DNA from 2 places in the Enterococcus sp. DIV0755b genome. Region 1 is predicted to be linked to the other one. Evidence: riboswitches for the same ligand, from Rfam matches in the RefSeq annotation. Region 1 holds a riboswitch; the other holds the start of a gene.

Region 1 (9,967 bases):
TTGGCTTTCAGAACTTGGAGCTGTAGACTCTTGGGCTGGTGTTTCAGCAGGTTTAGTCGCCACACCACTACCACTTAAGAAGCTTTCAATGTCTTCTTTTGTAACCCGACCACCTTTACCAGTAGCAGTTACTTGCGTAATATCAACATCTTTTTCACGAGCATATTGACGTACTGAAGGCATTGCCAAAACGCGTTTATTTGGATCAGACGCTTCTACTACGCTACTTGTAGCAGCTGATGATGTTGTCGTTTCACTACTTGTGGCTGGTGTTTCAGCAGCTGTCGGTGCATCATTATGCCCAGGAGCATCGATTTCAACTAAGACATCCCCAACGTTTGCCACTGTACCTTCTGGAACAATAACGTTTTTAACTGTACCTGTCACAGGTGATGGGATTTCTTCTACTGATTTATCATTTTGCACTTCTAATAAAGTATCATCTTCATTGATTGTATCGCCAGCTTTAACGAACCATTTTACGATTTCGCCTTCAGCGATTCCTTCACCGATATCTGGTAATTTAAACTGATAAACACCACCGCCACTTGCAGCAGGTGCTTCAGTGGTAGGAAGTGCAGCCGGTTGTGCCGGTGTTTGCTCACTTGCTGCTACACCACTATCTCCATCGTTGTCTTCGTGTCCAGGAGCATCGATTTCGACTAAGACATCGCCAACGTTTGCCACTGTACCTTCTGGAACAATAATATTTTTAACTGTACCTGTCACAGGTGATGGAATTTCTTCTACTGATTTATCATTTTGTACTTCTAATAAAGTATCATCTTCGTTAATTGTATCGCCGGGTTTAACAAACCATTTTACGATTTCGCCTTCAGCAATTCCTTCGCCGATATCCGGTAATTTAAATTGAAAAGCCATTTATAATCTTTCCTTCCTGAAAATAAAATTCACTGCCTTACGTCTATTTAAAAGTTGACGATTTCTTTTACTTTAGCTTCAATATCCGCGGCATTTGGTAACCAGATGTTTTCTGCTTGACCAAATGGGAAAACTGTATCAGGCGCAGAAACACGACCAACAGGTGCTTCAAGTGATAAAATAGCGCGTTCAGAAATTTCAGAAACAACTTGGGCGCCTACACCCGCTTGTTTTTGCGCTTCTTGAACGACAACAACACGACCTGTTTTTTCAACAGAAGCAATAATTGTTTCAATATCTAATGGCGCAATTGTACGAAGATCAATAATTTCAGCGTCAATATTTTCTTTAGCTAAATTATCCGCTGCTTTAATAGCTTCACGTACCATTGCTCCGTAAGTAATAATTGAAACATCTTTACCTTCACGGGTAACAGCAGCTTTATCCAACGGAACTTCATAAGCTTCATCTGGCACTTCCTCACGGAAAGAGCGATACAATTTCATGTGTTCTAAAAAGACAACTGGATCATTGCTACGAATTGAAGCAATTAGTAATCCTTTAGCATCATAAGGATTTGAAGGGATAACCACCCGTAAACCAGGAGATTGTGCCATTAAACCTTCTAAATTATCCGAGTGAAGTTCTGGTGTGTGCACGCCACCACCAAATGGTGAACGAATGGTAATCGGCAAATTACGTGTTCCTCCCATACGGTAACGGGTCCGGGCCATTTGACCGACAATTTCATCCATTACTTCAAAGACAAAACCGAAGAATTGAATTTCAGGAACAGGGCGGAAACCTTCAAGTGCTAAACCAAAAGCTAAACCACCAATACCAGATTCAGCTAAAGGTGTATCAAATACACGTTCTTCGCCATATTTATCTTGTAAACCTTCAGTTGCACGGAAAACCCCACCGTTTTTACCTACGTCTTCACCAAATACTAAGACATTTTCGTCAGAACCTAATTCCAAACTCAATGCGTCGGTGATCGCTTGGATCATTGTTTTTTGCGCCATGACTATTTCGACTCCTTCGCTTCATAAAATGCAATTTGCTCTTTAATACTTTGTGGTTGTACTTCATACATGCTCTTTAAGAAATCAGAAACTTTTTGTTTTGGTACACGGTCAGCTTCTGCAATTGCTGCTTTGATCTCTTCTTTTGTTTTTTCAATAACTTCTTCTTCTTTTTCTTCTGACCAAAGGCCTTTTTCAGTTAGGTAGTTACGCATGCGAATCAATGGATCTTTTTGTTGCCATTCATTATCTAAATCTTTTGAACGGTAACGAGTTGGATCGTCACCAGAAAGTGTATGTGGACCATAACGATAAGTTAATGTTTCAATTAAAACTGGACCATTACCGGCTGAAGCCCATTCTCTAGCTGCTTTTGATACACTGTAAACTGCAAGCGGATCCATGCCATCTACTTGGATTCCTGGAATACCTGCTGCTGCAGCTTTTTGTGCTAATGTTTTAGCCGCTGTTTGTTTTTCTCTTGGTGTTGAAATAGCAAAACCGTTATTTTGAATATAAAAAACTGCATTGGCATGATAAGCACCAGCAAAGTTCATTGCTTCATAAAAGTCCCCTTGGGATGAACCGCCATCACCAGTATAGACAAATGTAACGTTTTTACTATTGCGTTTTTTAAGACCTAAAGCCACACCAGCTGCTTGAACATATTGTGCCCCAATAATGATTTGAGGTGGCATTGCGTGTAAATCTTCCGGATATAAATTCCCTGCCACGTGTCCGCGAGACCATAAAAATGCTTCTTTTAAAGGTAATCCGTGTTGGACAAGTTGTGGTACATCACGGTAACCAGGAAATAGACGATCTTCTTTTTCAAATGCAAAATGACTTGCTAATTGACTTGCTTCTTGTCCTGCTGTTGGTGCGTAAAAGCCAAGACGACCTTGACGGTTTAATGCAGTTGAACGTTGATCTAAAACCCGAGACCATACCATCTGTGTCATTAATTCAACTAACTCATCGTCACTTAAATCAGGGATTAAATCTTTGTTAACCACCTTACCATCTTTGTCCAATGCCTGATATGTTGGAAAATCAGCATTGATCTCATCCAAAATCTTTTGGAAATCGATTACATTCTTCGCCATTTTATTACCCATTCCTCTCTTAAATAAATGACCCTAAGTATAACAGCTTAATATTCTGTATTAGGTATTTAGTAGAACTTACATCATTAAACTATCATTTATCGGAAAGAAATACAACTCAGAAGCTCAATAAATCACGAAAAAAAATCAATAAAAATAGCTTAACAGCAGTTTGTTTTTTGTGAAACCAATCACACGTGTAAAGCGCTTTAAAGAATACACCATTATTTTTTTAAGATCTTCAAAAATTTTAGTACAGCAATATAAAAAATGCGACAGCCATTTAAGGACTGTCGCATTATGTTATACCCAATCAGAAGTAAACTTAATATAAATTCGTTTAGCAATTTCAATTGCAATTAAATAGCCTAAAATAATTAGGACAAACCACAACCAATAATTCAGTGGTAAAGTCGTAAATTCAAAAACAGTTCGTAATGGAGATAATACGAGTACAAAGCCGGTAACAATCGCTAAGATACTGGTCAAAATAACTGGCCAAGAGGCGCGACTTTGAATAAATGGTAGTTTTCGAGTACGCACCATGTGGACCACTAATGTTTGTGTTGTTAAGCCCACCAAAAACCAGCCAGTTTGGAATAGGCTTTGTGCAGCTACTGTATTAGCCCCTAAGACAAACCACATAACTAAAAAGGTCAAGATATCAAAGATACTAGAGACCGGTCCAATTGCAACGGTAAATTTGAATAAATCACCAATTTCCCAACGCACAGGTTTTACTAATTCTTCATCATCAACATTATCCCAAGGAATTGTTAATTGAGCCATATCATAGACTAAATTTTGAACCAATAGTTGAATTGAAAGCATTGGTAAAAATGGTAAAAAAGCACTCGCTACTAAAATAGAAAAAACATTACCAAAGTTTGAACTAATCGTAAATTTGATATATTTCATCATGTTGGAAAAGACACGACGTCCTTCAATCACACCTGTTTCTAACACATTTAAACTTTTCTCTAGTAAAATAATTGAACTGGCATCTTTTGTGATATCCGCTGCGGTATCAACAGATATACCCACATCCGCTTTTCTTAAAGCAGGTGCATCATTAATACCATCCCCCATAAAACCAACCGTGTGACCTTTTCTTTGAATCACTTCAATTAAACGCGATTTTTGCATGGGATTTAATTTGGCAAATAGATTGGTTTCATCGACTTGATCCATTAATTCTTCATCGGATAATACTTCAATATCTGTTCCTAACAAAATATTCGTCACACCAATGCCAACATCTTGACAAACTTTTTTTGCGACAATGGCGTTATCACCAGTCAAAACCTTTACAGCAACACCATGTTCATGTAAAGATTTAATCGCTGAAATAGCAGATTCTTTTGCTGGATCCAAAAAGCCCATAAAACCAATTAACGTCATATCTTTTTCATCAGCCACCGAATAAGTTGCATCACTATGCGCGTCTTTTTTTACCGCCACAGTTAAAACACGCATCCCTTGTTCGTTCATTTTAATATTAACATTGCGCATTTTCTCTTTTAACTTATCATCTAAAAGGACCGTTTCCCCATCAATTTCAGCGTATTTACATACTTGTTCCATCTCTTCAACGGCACCTTTTGTGACCATAATTTGATGTTGGTCCGCTTTAACTACAACTGTTAGGCGACGTCTCGAAAAATCAAATGGAATCTCATCAATTTTAACCACATCATTAAAAGGTAGCGTACAGTTATTTTCTTCAAAATAATTTAAAACAGCAATATCCATCAAGTTTTTCCAACCGGTTTGATAATGAGAATTTAAATAGGTCATCGCCAACACATTTTGATTTTCTTTTCCTAAAGGATTTAAATGTTGCACTAAAACTACACGGTCTTCTGTAATTGTTCCAGTTTTATCAGTACACAAAACATCCATACTACCAAGATTTTGAATAGAAGGAAGTTCTTTTACAATAACTTTTTGTTTGGATAATGCCAAAGCTCCTTTGGCTAAATTACTCGTTACAATCATCGGTAACATTTCAGGGGTTAAACCAACCGCCACGGCAATCGCAAAAAAGAACGCCGATGTCCAGTCACCTTTTGTTAAGCCATTAATTAAAAAAACTACTGGAAATAATACCATTACCATCCGCAATAGTAATTTGCTCACTCGCGTTAAGCCTACATCAAATGCTGTTTTACCTCGTTTACTAGTGGCATTGCGAGCAATATCTCCAAAAAACGTTTCTTGACCTGTTTTTAAAATAATTGCTTTACCTTGTCCACTTAATACATCAGTTCCCATAAAAACTAAATCATCTAAATCTAAAGCTGAGATATCTTCATCTTTTTTTACACCGGCATCGACAAATTTTTCCACCGGCATCGATTCACCTGTTAAAGATGATTGATTAACAAATAAGTCCTTTGTCCAAATTAAAACAGCGTCCGCTGGAATCATATCCCCTGTAGCTAAAGTCACAATATCCCCTGGTACGATTTCATCCATTGGAATTTCTTTGGTGCGACCATCCCGGGTAACTGCACAGGTATTTTCAATTAATTCTTTTAGCGCTAAACTAGCTTTTTGAGAACGAAATTCTTGCACAAACGTAATGGTAACACTGGCTAAAATCATCACCAACATCACAATTGCTGCTTCATAATCACTCGTAGCAAAAGATACTACTGCTAAAGCAGCCAATACCAATACAAAAGGATCTTTAAATCCTTCTATAAATAATAGCCAAGCTGGAGTTGGTTTTTGGGCATCTACACGATTTTCACCATATTCTTCTAAACGCTCTTTCGCATCTTCAGAGGATAACCCATTAATCGATGTTCGTAACTCCATAAATAATTCACGTTCTGATAAAAATGCTAATTTTTTCAATTCTTGTTCTTTAGTATTTTTTGTAAATAACATATTCTCTCTCCTTTTACTAAGAGAGAACAAACTCCCTCTTAGCTATTTTATTTAATTTCTGTCGCGAGGGACTGGGGTGTTCCATATCCATCAACCTTTCTAAATTTTATTTCAAATTTTTTGGACTATTTGAAAGTCACATTCGTTATCTTTTTTTGGTAAGAGTGCCAATAAACTGGCTAAATAAAGGTTTCACTTCACTCATGACTTTCTTTCTAACTTGTAAGACAATTACCAAAATAAAAAAGACACGTACTCAACAATGAGCACGCGTCTAATAAGCGTATGTTCATGTTGAGCTTTAGCACTATAGGGCGTAGATAGCAATTACTATCAGCTGCATTATGGATAACCTTCACGATTATCCCTGTTCTACCAACTAAGAGTCTCTCGATTCTTTCGCGGCAGCAGCTTATGTCCATATAGGAGCCTCACCTAACAAATATTTGATTATGAAAATTTCAATCTCTTTTCATTTATATCCTAATGAAGTTAGCAAATTTTGTCAACCATTAAAAAAAATTTTCAGTTAGAAAATAACTAATCATCTGAAAACAATCGTTATAAATTAAAAAATATTAGCGAATAGCAAAAAGCCCCGATTCTGATTGCACGTTGCATATTTTGCCTTTATTATATTTAAATAAAATCTAATACTAATTTTTTAATAACAATATATAGGAGAACTGGATGAATTTACGTGATTTTATATCTTGGCGCGAACAACGTCAATTAGAAGTAGTTGAAGCACTCTATCAACATCCTAGTGGTATTACTTCAGCAGAACTTTTGAAGTTAAGTCGTGCATCTGAAAAAACTATTCGCACTATTATTGGTGAGCTTCAATTGCGCTTTCCCGCTTTTAAAATTGTTTCCCACCGCCAACATTATTATTGGCAAGCACCTAGCAATTTAGGATTAGACCGTTTTTATGACTATCTAATGCAAGAAACAAGTGAGATGAAACTTTTAGAACACCTTTTATTTGAAGACTGTTTTACATATTCTGATTGTGCCAACACGCTTTTTTTAAGTAATGCCGGTTTTCATCGACTACGCAAAAAATTTCAAAATCTTTTAGCTCCTTATGGCGTTAAAATTTGCAATCGTCCTTTTCGCATCGAAGGCAATGAAATTTTCATCCGTAGTTTATATACGTTATATTTTTGCGAAAAACGACATGGGGCAGCTTACTTGTTGCCTGATAGTCAAAGCGATAACGCTTTAAGTGCATTAGTTACAGCGATTTTAAAAGAAAATCAGCTGCCAGAAAACTATCGAGTACATGAGGAACTTTATTTTTCAGGGGCAGTCGCTATCTGGCGTCAAAATACAGGGCATAAATTACCAATGCAAACAGAAAAAAGCGATTTTTTAAAAGCTGAAAGGAAAATGACCCAAGATGCTTTATTACAATTGAAAGAAACGCTACTACAAATGAACTGGCGCTTTGATTTTACCGAAACCTTTTGGTCAGTTGCCTACGATTATTTATTATTATCTTTTGAACATTTTAAACAAGCAAAGTTAAAAAATCCCCGCATCAATCAACTGGCTAAAAAAACGGAACATTTTCTGACGGAGTTATTAAATACAACGAAACAAAGTGTTACGCAAACACAAAAAGATAACTTAATTTGGTACTTCTGTAACGAAAATTACATCTATCTAAAAGACTGTGACTTCATCGCTATTTTATCTAATTCGAGACGGGAATTTGTTTTAAATTATGAAAAGAAAAATCCGAGTATAATAGCGGGTTTAAAAAGATTTATAGAGGATTATAAGCAAAAGCACCAGTTTATTGTGACGACAGATCAAATTTATCAACAACTATTCCTTATTATTACCTTATTACCACAAGTTTTAGCATATTGGCAGATTAGAACGAAAACTTTGATCTTATCCGATGTTTCTTTAACTCACCCTCAATATTTACATCAATTATTACGGCAACACTTTCCAACTGAAACACAATTTGAAATTATTCAAACTATTACAAGCGAGCAAGATGCTGTTCATGAACAATTGGAAGCCTATGATTTAATCATCTCAACTTTCTCACCACAAGAAATGTTTGCACATTTGCCAGTGGTAACAATTAAAGCAACACCAGATTTTCATGACTTTCTAAAAATCGAAACCACCTTACAACAGACTACTAATAAAAAAATGAAACCAATCCCTCCAGTATAAGAAAAGCAAAATGAACTCGTTTAGCTCTCAAGTAATTAGATAGAATTTTAATAAATTTCCTCTCAGATTTCTTCAAATTTTAGCTAATTACCGCAGAGAGTTAGTTCATTATGCTAGACATTAAGAAAAGAAAATGAACTTGTTTCGCTCTCAAGTAATTAGATAGAATTTTAATAAATTGCCCCTCAGATTTCTTCAAATTTTAGCTAATTACCGCAGAGAGTTAGTTCATTATGCTAGACATTAAGAAAAGAAAATGAACTCGTTTCGCTCTCCAGTGATTAGCTAGAATTCCTTTACTTAATAAAAAAACTTTCCCGCAACACTATAAAATTTGCGAGAAAGTTTTTTTATTACGCGGAAAAGTAATCGGCAATAGCATTTAAAATTCTTTCACTTGCTTGACCATCGCCATAGGGATTTTTTGCTTGCGCCATTTTTTCATAAGCATTTTTATCAGTCAATAATTGTTTTGCAGCCTCATAAACTTGCTCTTCATCTGTTCCCACTAAACGTAAAGTCCCTGCTTCAATGCCTTCTGGGCGTTCAGTTGTATCTCGTAAAACTAAAACAGGCACCCCAAGAGAAGGCGCTTCTTCTTGTACTCCACCTGAATCGGTCATAATTAAATAGCTTCTAGCAGCCAAATTATGAAAATCCACGACGTCTAGTGGCTCAATTAAAGCCACGTTTTTAAGATCACCAAGATTTTTCTGGGCATTTTCTCGGACCAAAGGATTTTTATGCATTGGAAACACAATAGAAACATCCGAAAATTCTTCAGCTAAACGCCGTAAAGCGTGAAAAACAGCGGTCATAGGCTCACCTAAATTTTCTCGCCGGTGCATTGTTACTAAGATTTGCTTTTTATCAGTAGTCAAAGCCGGATGATGATAATCTTTTTGAACCGTGTACTTCATGGCATCAATAGCAGTATTGCCGGTTACATAAATCCGTGCTGGCAGATGGTGTTCTTGTTGCAGATTAGCCTCACTGGTTTTTGTTGGTGCAAAATAAAGATCACTTAAAACATCTGTTAGTTGACGATTGGCTTCTTCTGGGTAAGGGGAATATTTATTGTATGTTCGTAATCCTGCTTCAACGTGTCCAATGGGGATTTGTTGGTAAAAAGCAGCCGTTGCCGCTGCAAAAGTCGTAGTGGTGTCCCCATGAACTAAAACAATATCTGGTTTAGCTTGTTTTAAGACAGGTTGTAATTCTAACAACACCTTGGTTGTAATATCCGTTAATGTCTGACCTTGGCTCATAATATCCAAATCAAAATCAGCCTTTAACGTAAAAATTTTCATAACTTGATCTAGCATCTCACGATGTTGCGCTGTCACTGCTACAATTGATTCAAAACGTTCATCTTTTTCTAACTCTTTAACTAGTGGCGCCATTTTTATTGCTTCTGGTCTCGTGCCAAAAATTGACATTACTTTAATTGTCATCATTAATCTCCTCTTTTCAAAATGAAATAACCATTGATAAAAAAACAGTTATTTTCTCTTGAACTTATTTTAGCATAACCAACCACTAGATAAAAAAACCACGACTAAAAATAGTCGTGGTAAAAAGATCATTAAATTGTATCGCCATTGAAAATTGAATTTTTTACAATTACATAATCGACTTTGCGAATTGCTTCTAAGTCTTTACCACCGGCATAAGAAATAGAAGATTGTAAATCTTGTTGCATTTCAATCAGTGTATCAGAAAGTTTACCTTTATAAGGAATCCAAATTTTCTTTCCTTCGACGTTTTTCTTTTCGCCTTTTTGGAATTCAGAAGCACTCCCAAAGTACTCTTTTAAAACCACACCATCTTGCACTTTAGTTTCACCAGGAGATTCCTCGTGGC
Region 2 (9,967 bases), 160 kb from region 1:
CAAATGATGATGGCTATCAACAGGCAATTGCTTTAATTAAAGGGACAAATACCCCCTTAACCACAGAAGTTGATAATCCCCTTGTTAAAGTAACGAATAAATTTATGCTTGTCCATCCATCTCGTACCGATAAAATTGCAGCGGGCTTTCAAGTGGGATTAATTGATAAACGAATTAAATGACTACCAATTTCTTAATTTGACAGTAATCGTTAATAAAAAAGCAAAAAGACGCTAAATTATAATTTAAGCTAACAAAAAAGGAGTCGTTAATAACAGACTCCTTTTTTACTATAGTGTATTTTCATTGTCTATAAACTTTACTTTTTATGCTCACAATAATTCTTGGTAACGCCCAATATAAAATCGTTTAACTAACGTAACTAATGTAAGATAAGCTATAATCGTCAGAATTAACCATAACCAGTAATTCGTTGGTAATATCGCGAGCCCTAAATTGTGACCAAATGTTGTAAAAGGTAAAATAGAACCGATTAAAATTCCTAATGAAGTGATCGTCATCATAATAAACGAGCCACGACTTTGAATAAATGGAATTTTAGGTGTACGTAATGCATGTAAGACAAGCGTTTGGGACCATAGTGATTCTACAAACCAGCCAGCGTGGAAGAGAGCCATAAAAGCTAGTTGTTGTTGTGGGTTTAATGTATGGTAGTTTCCTCCGATTACAGCCGGACAAATAATAAAATACATTAATAAATACGTAGTAATATCAAAAAAAGAACTCGTTGGGCCCAACCATAGCATAAATTTTCCAATTGTTTTAGCTTGCCAGCGTTTTGGCGTAACTAAATACTCATTATCCATCCGATCCCAAGGAATTGAAACACATGAGATATCATAAATAAGATTTAAAAAGAGAATTTGTAATGGCAACATTGGTAAAAATGGCAAGAAAGTACTAGCTACTAAAACTGAAAACATATTGCCAAAATTAGAACTTGCAGTCGCTTTAATATACTTCATAATATTGCCAAAGGTTTCGCGACCCAAAATAATTCCACGCTCTAAGACCATTAAATCTTTTTCCAATAAGATAACGTCTGCAGATTCTTTGGCGATATCAACTGCTGTATCCACCGAAATGCCGACATCTGCGGCTTTCATTGCCGGCGCATCATTAATGCCATCACCAAGAAAACCTACAGTATGACCGTTTTCTCTTAAAACGGTCGTAATTTGTTGTTTCTGCTGTGGATTTAGCTTTACAAAAATGTTGTTTTCTTCCACTAATTTACTTAGTTTTTGCTTCGATACTTTACTAAGATCTTCTCCACTAATAATGTTTTCGTCTTGTAGTCCCACTTGTTGGCAGACAGATTTTGTTACTAATGCATTGTCACCAGTTAAGACTTTGACCCCTACACCGTGATTTTTTAGTGTTTCCAATGCTTGTTTTGTCGTTTCCTTTGGTGGATCAAGAAAGGCTAAATAACCGATTAAAACCATTTCAGCTTCGTCAGAAATCGAAAACTCACCAGCAACACTTGGATTAGTTTTTTGAGCTACGGCAATTACCCGCAAGCCATCTTCATTTAGCTCATTCACTTTTTCTAAAACCTTTTGTTTAACCGCTTGTGTCAAAGCCGTAATTTTACCATCAATCTCAACAAAACTAGCAATTTGCAGCATTTCTTCGACTGCGCCTTTTGTGATCATTTGTGTTTTTCCACTTGGATCTTCTACGACTACACTCATTCTTCTACGTTCAAAATCAAAAGGAATTTCATCCACCTTTTTATAACGAATTTTATTTGTGTCCAATTGCTCTCTAGCCGTTTCAATAATCGCAACATCTAATAAATTCTTTAACCCAGTCTGATAATGGCTATTTAAATAAGCATGGCGTAGTACCCGCGCATCTTCATTACCATTTAAGTCCAAATGATATTCTAAAATGATTTTATCTTGCGTTAGAGTTCCTGTTTTATCCGTACACAAAACATCGATTGCGCCAAAGTTTTGAATAGAATTCAAATTTTTAATGACAGTGCCTTTTTTTGCCATAACAGTAGCACCCTTAACCAAATTGGTAGTCACAATCATTGGTAACATTTCTGGAGTTAAACCGACAGCCACCGAAAGTCCAAACAAAAACGCTTCTAGCCAATCACCTTTAGTAAACCCATTGATGATGATTACGGTTGGTGCCATTAATGCCATAAATTTAATAAACACAAATGAGGTCTTTTTGATACCAGTTTCAAAACTGGTCTTAACCGGTGTACTAGCTAATGACTCTGCGATATTTCCAAATAATGTCTGATTGCCAGTCGCAATTACAATTCCTTTAGCACTTCCACTGACTACATTGCTTCCCATATACACCATGTTTTCATAACTAGTTTCTGTATTCCGTTTCGTGATAAGTGCTTCGGCACGTTTTTCGACCGGATAACTCTCTCCTGTCAAAGCTGATTGTGAAATAAATAAATCTTTTGTATTTACAAGACGCATGTCAGCCGGAATCATATCTCCGGCAGCTAATTTTACAATATCCCCACAAACAATTTCTGACATCGGAATTTCAACATATTGATTTTCTCGTTTAACTGTAGCTGTCACTTTAACTAAAGACTTCAACTTTTCTGCAGCTTGATTAGAACGAACCGACTGAATCAAAGTCATAGTACCACTAATTAATACCATCGTAAAAATTATCCCACTACCAAAAAAATCACGTTCTTCAGGAGATGCAATAACAATATCTGTCACAAATGATGTAATCCCAAGTCCAATTAAAACCAAAGTAAATGGCGTAATGTAAGCTTTTAGCACTTCAATGAAAAGTGGCATTTTCTTTCCATATGCAATTTTGTTATCACCATATTTTGCTCTTTGGTTTTCAGCTTGTTCAAAGGATAATCCTCTGTTGGAACTTTGAAATGTCTCAAAAAGATTGTCTACTGTCTTTTTGGCCATTAATTCATAATTAACATTGTTTCGTTTTAGTTTTTTCTTTTCCATCTTCTCTTCCTTCTCTCCAATAAACATTCGCCACAATAAAATTCCTATCCCTAAAAATAGGACAAATTCTCCTAGCGTTTTCATAAAAAACCTCCTGAGCTAGGGTTTGGAGAGATGAGGAGCTAAAAACAAATAGACAATAATTGCCTTTTAGTTTGTTTTCCCCATTTCTGCAAACCCATGTTCTTCGAACTACTATCGTCCATTTGTTTTCATCTCCTCGTTTCAAAATGCTTTGCTTATTTAGCAGTAATTACCACTTGGCTAGTTACTTATTCTTAAAAAATGTAAATTTAAAGCTACATCCCTTTTTCTCCTTTCGCTTTATTGGAAAATCACAATCAGACCAACAAAAAAACGGCTTTTCGCAGTAAACTCCACGAAAAGCCGTACCATAATTATCAAAACACATGACAAATAGACGTTGATCTAATCGTTGAGTTTTGGCACTATACAACGTAAAGATAAACATCTTAGCTACCTTAAGAAGAGCCTTGTATTCGACAATTCCTGTTCTACCCATTGGCGTCTCTCGACATTTTTGGGCAGTAGCCTGTGTTTGTATAGGAGCCTCACCTAACAAATCATATTTTATTTTCCGTTGAAAGAATAACAAACGAAAAACAGCTTGTCAACCACTTCTAAATACAAATATTATTCAAATCTGAAAATATACGCATTTATCCCATGTTAATATACTATTTCTTTATTGTAAAAAATATTTTATAACAAGTTTTTATCTTTTAAATTTTATTGTCGTTATTTAAAAGTAAATACTGGGGTGAAAGTAGTAGTTGAACTGATTTATCCAATTCAAAATGTCCGATATGATTTTTTGATGGTTGATAGGTACTAATCATATTTACAAAAAACTTCTCATCTCATTTCCCCTAAATAATAATGACAACAAAAAAAAGAACCCTTTACAGTTAAGGGTTCTTTTACCATTCGATAAGTTATTATTAACGACGGATTTCTTTGATACGAGCAGCTTTGCCGTGTAAAGCACGTAAGTAGTACAATTTTGCACGACGAACTTTACCGTAGCGAACGACTTCAATTTTAGCAACACGTGGTGTGTGTAATGGGAAAGTACGTTCAACACCAACACCGTTTGATACTTTACGAACAGTGTAAGTTTCGCTGATACCAGCACCGCGGCGTTTGATAACAACACCTTCAAATAACTGGATACGTTCTCTTGTACCTTCGACAACTTTCGCATGAACGCGAACTGTGTCACCAGGACGAAAAGCAGGAATGTCAGTACGTAATTGTTCTTGAGTTAGTTCTTGAATCAATGGATTCATTTTTATCATTCTCCTTATTTCCAAACAATCTTAAGGTGCGTCACCTCAGCGGATTATCGTAATAGTTGAGTGAAACACTCACTCAAACATACTACCATATATTAAATCGAGATGTAAAGAAGAAATTCTTGTCAAACTCATTTTTTTAGTTCACTATCAATGTCATAATCAGTCTCAGAAATTAGTTTTTCTAATGATTGTCTTATTTGCTCTTGTTGGTTTTTGGTTACATCTGGCGCTAAAGTAACGGTTATTTTTCCTGTTTCATTATCGTTTGTGGTGTGCGTGTCACTACTAACTTTTTTTATTTGCGTGGAATAATCTAAGAATAATTGCCGTTTTATCTCATCCATAGTATCTGATAAAGACTGACTGGGCTTCGTCGTTACGCGATTAGGTAGCTGTTGGTTTTGTATTTTTTGATCAATATAGTGATCGATATCTTGCATATTGATTGTCTCGTTATTGGCTACTTGATTAATAACCAATTGATACTCTCCCAGATGATAGTCGTTTAGTTTTTGATTCAACTGCTCTAATTCAGTGTCATCGGGCTTTCTTCCTAATAGGTCCAAAGTTAAAATTTGTTTATTTTCATCAATATTTTGATTTAAAACATAATAATCAGCCATCGCATTATTAACAAATCCTTTTGCCCGTTGTTGCGACATTTCTGTTTGAATCAAATTTCCCGCTGAAATAAAACTGGGAATTGCAATTAAAACAGCTACTGCAACCATAAGATAATGCCGCCGCTTTTCCATTTTATTATCAACTGCTATTCGATAGTTTAAATGTAATACCCGCACCACCAGAAATGTTGTAATCGTAATAAAAGCAACATTGACTAAAAATAAATATCCCGATCCAAAAAACATCCCCAAATCTTGGGTATAAATCGCATAGCCCATCACACATAGTGGTGGCATCAGAGCTGTCGCAATGGCTACACCGGGTACAATATTATTCGCTTCTTTTTGTCTGGCACCGATCATTCCTGCCGTGCCACCTAAAATAGCAATGATTGCATCCCAAATTGTCGGTTCTGTCCGTGCTAAAATTTCACTACTTGCATAAGTTAGAGGTGATAACCAAAAATAAAGCAAGGCACTTACGACTGCAAAAAGCGCTTCTAATACTAATAAACGTAACGCGCGAATCGTTAAATGACTATCAAAAACGCCCAACCCCATACCTAGACCTTGGACTGGTGCCATCAATGGCGAGATTAACATAGCCCCAATTAAAATTGGTTGCGAGTTTATATTTAAGCCAATTGAAACAATAAAAATAGCACAAACTAAAATAACAAAATTTTCTTTTTTAATATTGACACCAGCAGAAATCTTTTCATAAAGCTCTTCATTGGTTAATGTCCCACTTTTGACGATAAGAAGCCCTCCTTTAACAGCAATTTCTCTTTTAATTGTACCAAGAGAAAAGTTTTTTATGAAATCTAAACACCATTAAAAATCGCAATTGAACAATTTTACATTCAACCCGAGCTAAAACACAAAAAAAGCCATGTACTTAACTACCGCAACTGTACAAACAGACAAAGTAGATAAGTATGGCTATTAGTTATAAAAAAAATTACGATTTCACGGATTGCTCTTCTTGTTTAATTTCTGCTAGCATTTTTTCCATTTCTTTAGTTAGAGGATAAGAAGCCAGCATATCCGGACGACGTAAATAAGTCCGTCTTAAGGATTCTTTTAATTGCCAAGCTTCAATTAATTTATGATTACCATTCATTAAAACTTCTGGCACTTTCATCCCCGCAAATTCTGCTGGACGGGTATATTGCGGATGTTCTAATAGACCAGTTGAATGGGAATCTGTTTTTGCTGAAGTCTCATTGCCTAAAACATCTGGTAAAAGGCGCACAGTAGCGTCAATCATCACCATCGCACCGAGTTCTCCACCGGTTAAAACGTAATCTCCTAAAGAAACTTCATCGGTGACAAGACTACGAATCCGTTCGTCATAGCCCTCATAGTGCCCACAAATAAAAATCAGATGCTCTTCTTTGGCAAACTCTTCGGCAACTTTTTGGTCAAATTTCTTACCGGCAGGGTCTAATAAAATGACTCTTTTTTTTACGTTCGGAGTTGCTTCTTCAATAGCTTTTAAATTATCATAAATCGGCTGCACTTTTAAAAGCATCCCAGCGCCCCCACCATAAGGATAATCATCGACCGTTTTATGCTTGTTATTAGCAAAATCACGAAAATTAGCAACATTAATTTCTAACAACTCTTTGTCTCGTGCTTTGCCGATAATTGATTCTCCCATTGGTCCTTCAAACATACGGGGAAACAGAGTCAATACATCAATCCTCATCGTCAATCAACCCTTCTGGCAATTCTACTTTTACAATACCATTTGCTAAATCAATCTCTTTTACAACTGAGGCGATGTAAGGAATTAAAGCATCTTTTTTACCTTTTCGTTGCACCACCCAGACATCATTTGCCCCCGGAGATAAAATTTCTTTTATCTTACCAATTTCTTTGTCATCTTCATCAACAACAATTAAGCCAATAATTTGATGATAATAATATTCATCTTCAGCCAGTTGGGCAAGATTGTCTTTAGCAACTTTTAAAATACCATCGCGAAATTTTTCAACATCATTGATGTTAGGATAACCTTCAAAGGTTAACAAATCAAAGTTTTTATGGCGACGGTGACCCGCTACAGTCAATTCTAGCGGTGGCATCCCTTCACGAAATAAAAATAGTTTTTCTCCTTTTTGATAGCGCTCATCGGGAAAATCTGTTTGCGAAATAACCCGCACTTCCCCACGAATGCCATGGGTGTTGACAATTTTTCCAACATTTAAATATTCCATTTTATAGCCTCTTTTCCCTTATTATCTCAAGTAAAATTTCTGATTCATTTTATCATGCCTCAGAGTTTTCTGCTAGCCTACTTTGTAGAGGTTCAATCCTACTTCAGTATCTTCTACTAATAAATTTTTAGGCGTCGTTAATAGTAAATAGCACCAATAAAAATCGCCGACGCAAGCACCACTATGAGCCGCAATTAATAAACGTAGCCAAGTATATGGCCATACTCGCATGACAATAAGTAACAATGTCGTCAAAATGACAAAGGGTGCAATACTAATTAAAAAGAACTGCCATTTTCGATACAAAGATCCCGGACTAGTGGCGTATACCATTTGGTTTTTAAAACCAAATTTTACTTTTCCTTTACGATTAAAAATTTTGAAAAAGATACCATGTATGCCCTCATGAAGGATTACCACTATTACAAGGCTAATGACAATAGCACAAAATTCAACTAAAAAAAACATACTTTTAAAGGGAGGCTGACTGATAGGGGGTAATAATAAAAGAACGTAGCAAACCGCCATCACTATTAGTGAAGCAATATTCAATTTTTTTATAATTTTTTCATCTTCTAATAAATTTAAATTACGATATAACTGCATAAACCAACCTACTTTTCTAACAATTGGACAAATCATTTTGGTAACGATACTTTTATTATAACATTTCCATATTTTTCTATCGCGATTACATCTAATAATTAAACAATTAGTAAAAAACCAAAAAAATCCCCAAACAAAATCATCTTTGCCAGCTTCTAAATAGCTAAGCAGATAATTTTATTTGGGAAGAATTAATTTTATAAAGTAAGACAAATTAGCTATTTGTTCATCGAAACAGCCATTTCTAGAGCTGGAATAGTATCTTCATGGGCCACAGTATAAACAGTTTTACCTTCTTGCCAAACCACCTGATTGGCTTCATAACCGTTTTGGGCCATATCAATTGTAATTTGACCTACGTCTTTTGGCGCTGGCAAAGTTGCTTTTTCTAGATAATTGACAACTTCTTTTGCTAATGCAGTTCCGTCTTGGCCGGCTACATTACTAGCCCGCACTAAAATTGACCAGTTACCTTCCTGCCAATTTAAATAAGTTGAACCAGCGGCACCTTGACTATAAGCGGTAATATTATGACCTAAATCAACTTTTTTGCCTCCGTCATCAAATTGATACGAAACAGCTTTTTTAGCCGCGGCTTTTGTGTCAAATTGCTCCATTTTATAGCGAGCAAAAGGCGTTTGTTGGTTTAAACTTTGATCATTTAATACTAATGGGGTATCCATAATGTAGTACAACACTGCCAAGCTGTCACTTTGTTTATCCATTGCGATATTTAAAGCACGATTTTCATCCCGTGGAATATCAGTGGGTAGTAATACCTTGGGATTTTCCTTTTTTAATTCAGCCAAAGCATCTGTTTGCTTTGTGTTTGTACTATTTTTTGTACTTGTACTACTGCTAGTCGACTGCGTATTAGTACTTTTGGCAGTTGTTGTAACTGTCGTTTCTGCTTGATCTGTGTCTTTTGTCTCGGCTGCTTTTTGTCCGCAGCCAGCTAAAGTTAAAAGTAATACACTCATTATGATTATCTTTTTCATTTTAACCCTCCAAATTTAAGACTTAAAATTTCATCTTTTTACGTCAATAAAAAAAGATTTATTGATTAAAATTAAGCGTACTCAATTTGAAGTCAGTTGACAATTAATACGACTTATCTTACTAGCCAATTTGATTAGAAACCCAATTACTGATGCTAGTAAACGATTCTTTCACAAAGTCGACACCACTGTTTAACACAGATTCAATACCATTGGCATTAATTTGTGTTACCGCTTGGTTAAACCAATTGCTAATATCATCTTTAAAGACCCACACTAAAAAGATAGCCATTGCTAAGCCTAAAAAGCGCCATAAAAAAGAACCCAGTTTAAAAATAATAAACAAAATAATAATAATTGCTAAAATTACAAGCCATTCTGTCATCGTTTTTTCCTCCTCTTTTTCTTTTATTATCGCCTAAAAAAATAACTTTTTCCTCCGTCTGAAGTATGAAAAAAGACAGTTCCTAAAAGGAACTGCCTTAATCTTTGTTTATTTCCCGTCTAAAATATTTAGTCGGATTTTTTTGGTACCTTCCGTTCGTACGCCATAGACAATGGTACGGATTGCTTTTGCGACCCGACCTTGTTTGCCGATGATACGACCGATATCTTCTGGTGCCACGCTCAAATTATATTCATAAAAGTCAGCTGACTCTTCAACATCAAGTTTCACAAGATCAGGCTGAGTAACTAACGGACGAACAATCGTCAAGACTAAATCAGTTAAATCAGTCATCATCAGTCACCTTATTTCGTATATTTTGCTTCGTGGTGTTTTTTCATAACGCCTTGTTTTGAAAGGATGTTACGAACAGTATCAGAAGGTTGTGCACCTTTTTGCAACCAATCAAGAACTAAATCTTCTTTGATTGTTACTTCTGCAGGGTCAATCAAAGGATTGTAAGTACCTACAGTTTCGATGAAACGTCCATCACGAGGAGAACGAGAGTCTGCTACTACGATACGATAAAAAGGTTTCTTTTTAGAACCCATACGTTTTAAACGGATTTTTACTGCCATTACAATTCCACCTCCATATAATTTAATCACAAGAGGTAGTTTAACAGGTTTTTTCTTTGGTGTAAAGAGTTTTTTCTTTACAGGTAAAATAATTTTTTTCGACGCATAATTTTGTGAGCAATAATCAGTATTTCAAGTAAAAAATATCGCTCGTTTTTTAACAAGACGTATCTTTTGTTTTCTGCCTAC

Evidence for each region. Region 1 has a riboswitch for magnesium ahead of mgtA (magnesium-translocating P-type ATPase). Riboswitches for the same ligand answer to the same signal wherever they lie in the genome.
Region 2: another riboswitch for magnesium. It lies ahead of mgtA (magnesium-translocating P-type ATPase); the one in region 1 lies ahead of mgtA (magnesium-translocating P-type ATPase).

The regions. Positions count from the first base shown of each region.
Region 1 is NZ_JBIOQN010000001.1:2,078,824-2,088,790, forward strand. It holds gene IGI65_RS09945 (dihydrolipoyllysine-residue acetyltransferase) at 1-882, opposite strand, end outside; gene IGI65_RS09950 (alpha-ketoacid dehydrogenase subunit beta) at 930-1,907, opposite strand; gene pdhA (pyruvate dehydrogenase (acetyl-transferring) E1 component subunit alpha) at 1,910-3,025, opposite strand; gene mgtA (magnesium-translocating P-type ATPase) at 3,317-5,908, opposite strand; M-box (ykoK) riboswitch at 6,188-6,358, opposite strand; gene IGI65_RS09965 (helix-turn-helix domain-containing protein) at 6,599-8,104, shown strand; gene wecB (non-hydrolyzing UDP-N-acetylglucosamine 2-epimerase) at 8,458-9,558, opposite strand; gene guaC (GMP reductase) at 9,690-9,967, opposite strand, start outside.
Region 2 is NZ_JBIOQN010000001.1:2,239,822-2,249,788, forward strand. It holds gene IGI65_RS10715 (DUF4867 family protein) at 1-182, shown strand, start outside; gene mgtA (magnesium-translocating P-type ATPase) at 333-2,987, opposite strand; M-box (ykoK) riboswitch at 3,409-3,578, opposite strand; gene rplS (50S ribosomal protein L19) at 3,950-4,297, opposite strand; gene IGI65_RS10730 (TIGR00341 family protein) at 4,435-5,724, opposite strand; gene trmD (tRNA (guanosine(37)-N1)-methyltransferase TrmD) at 5,891-6,640, opposite strand; gene rimM (ribosome maturation factor RimM) at 6,630-7,151, opposite strand; gene IGI65_RS10745 (DUF3267 domain-containing protein) at 7,224-7,757, opposite strand; gene IGI65_RS10750 (hypothetical protein) at 7,976-8,755, opposite strand; gene IGI65_RS10755 (hypothetical protein) at 8,877-9,140, opposite strand; gene IGI65_RS10760 (KH domain-containing protein) at 9,249-9,494, opposite strand; gene rpsP (30S ribosomal protein S16) at 9,506-9,778, opposite strand.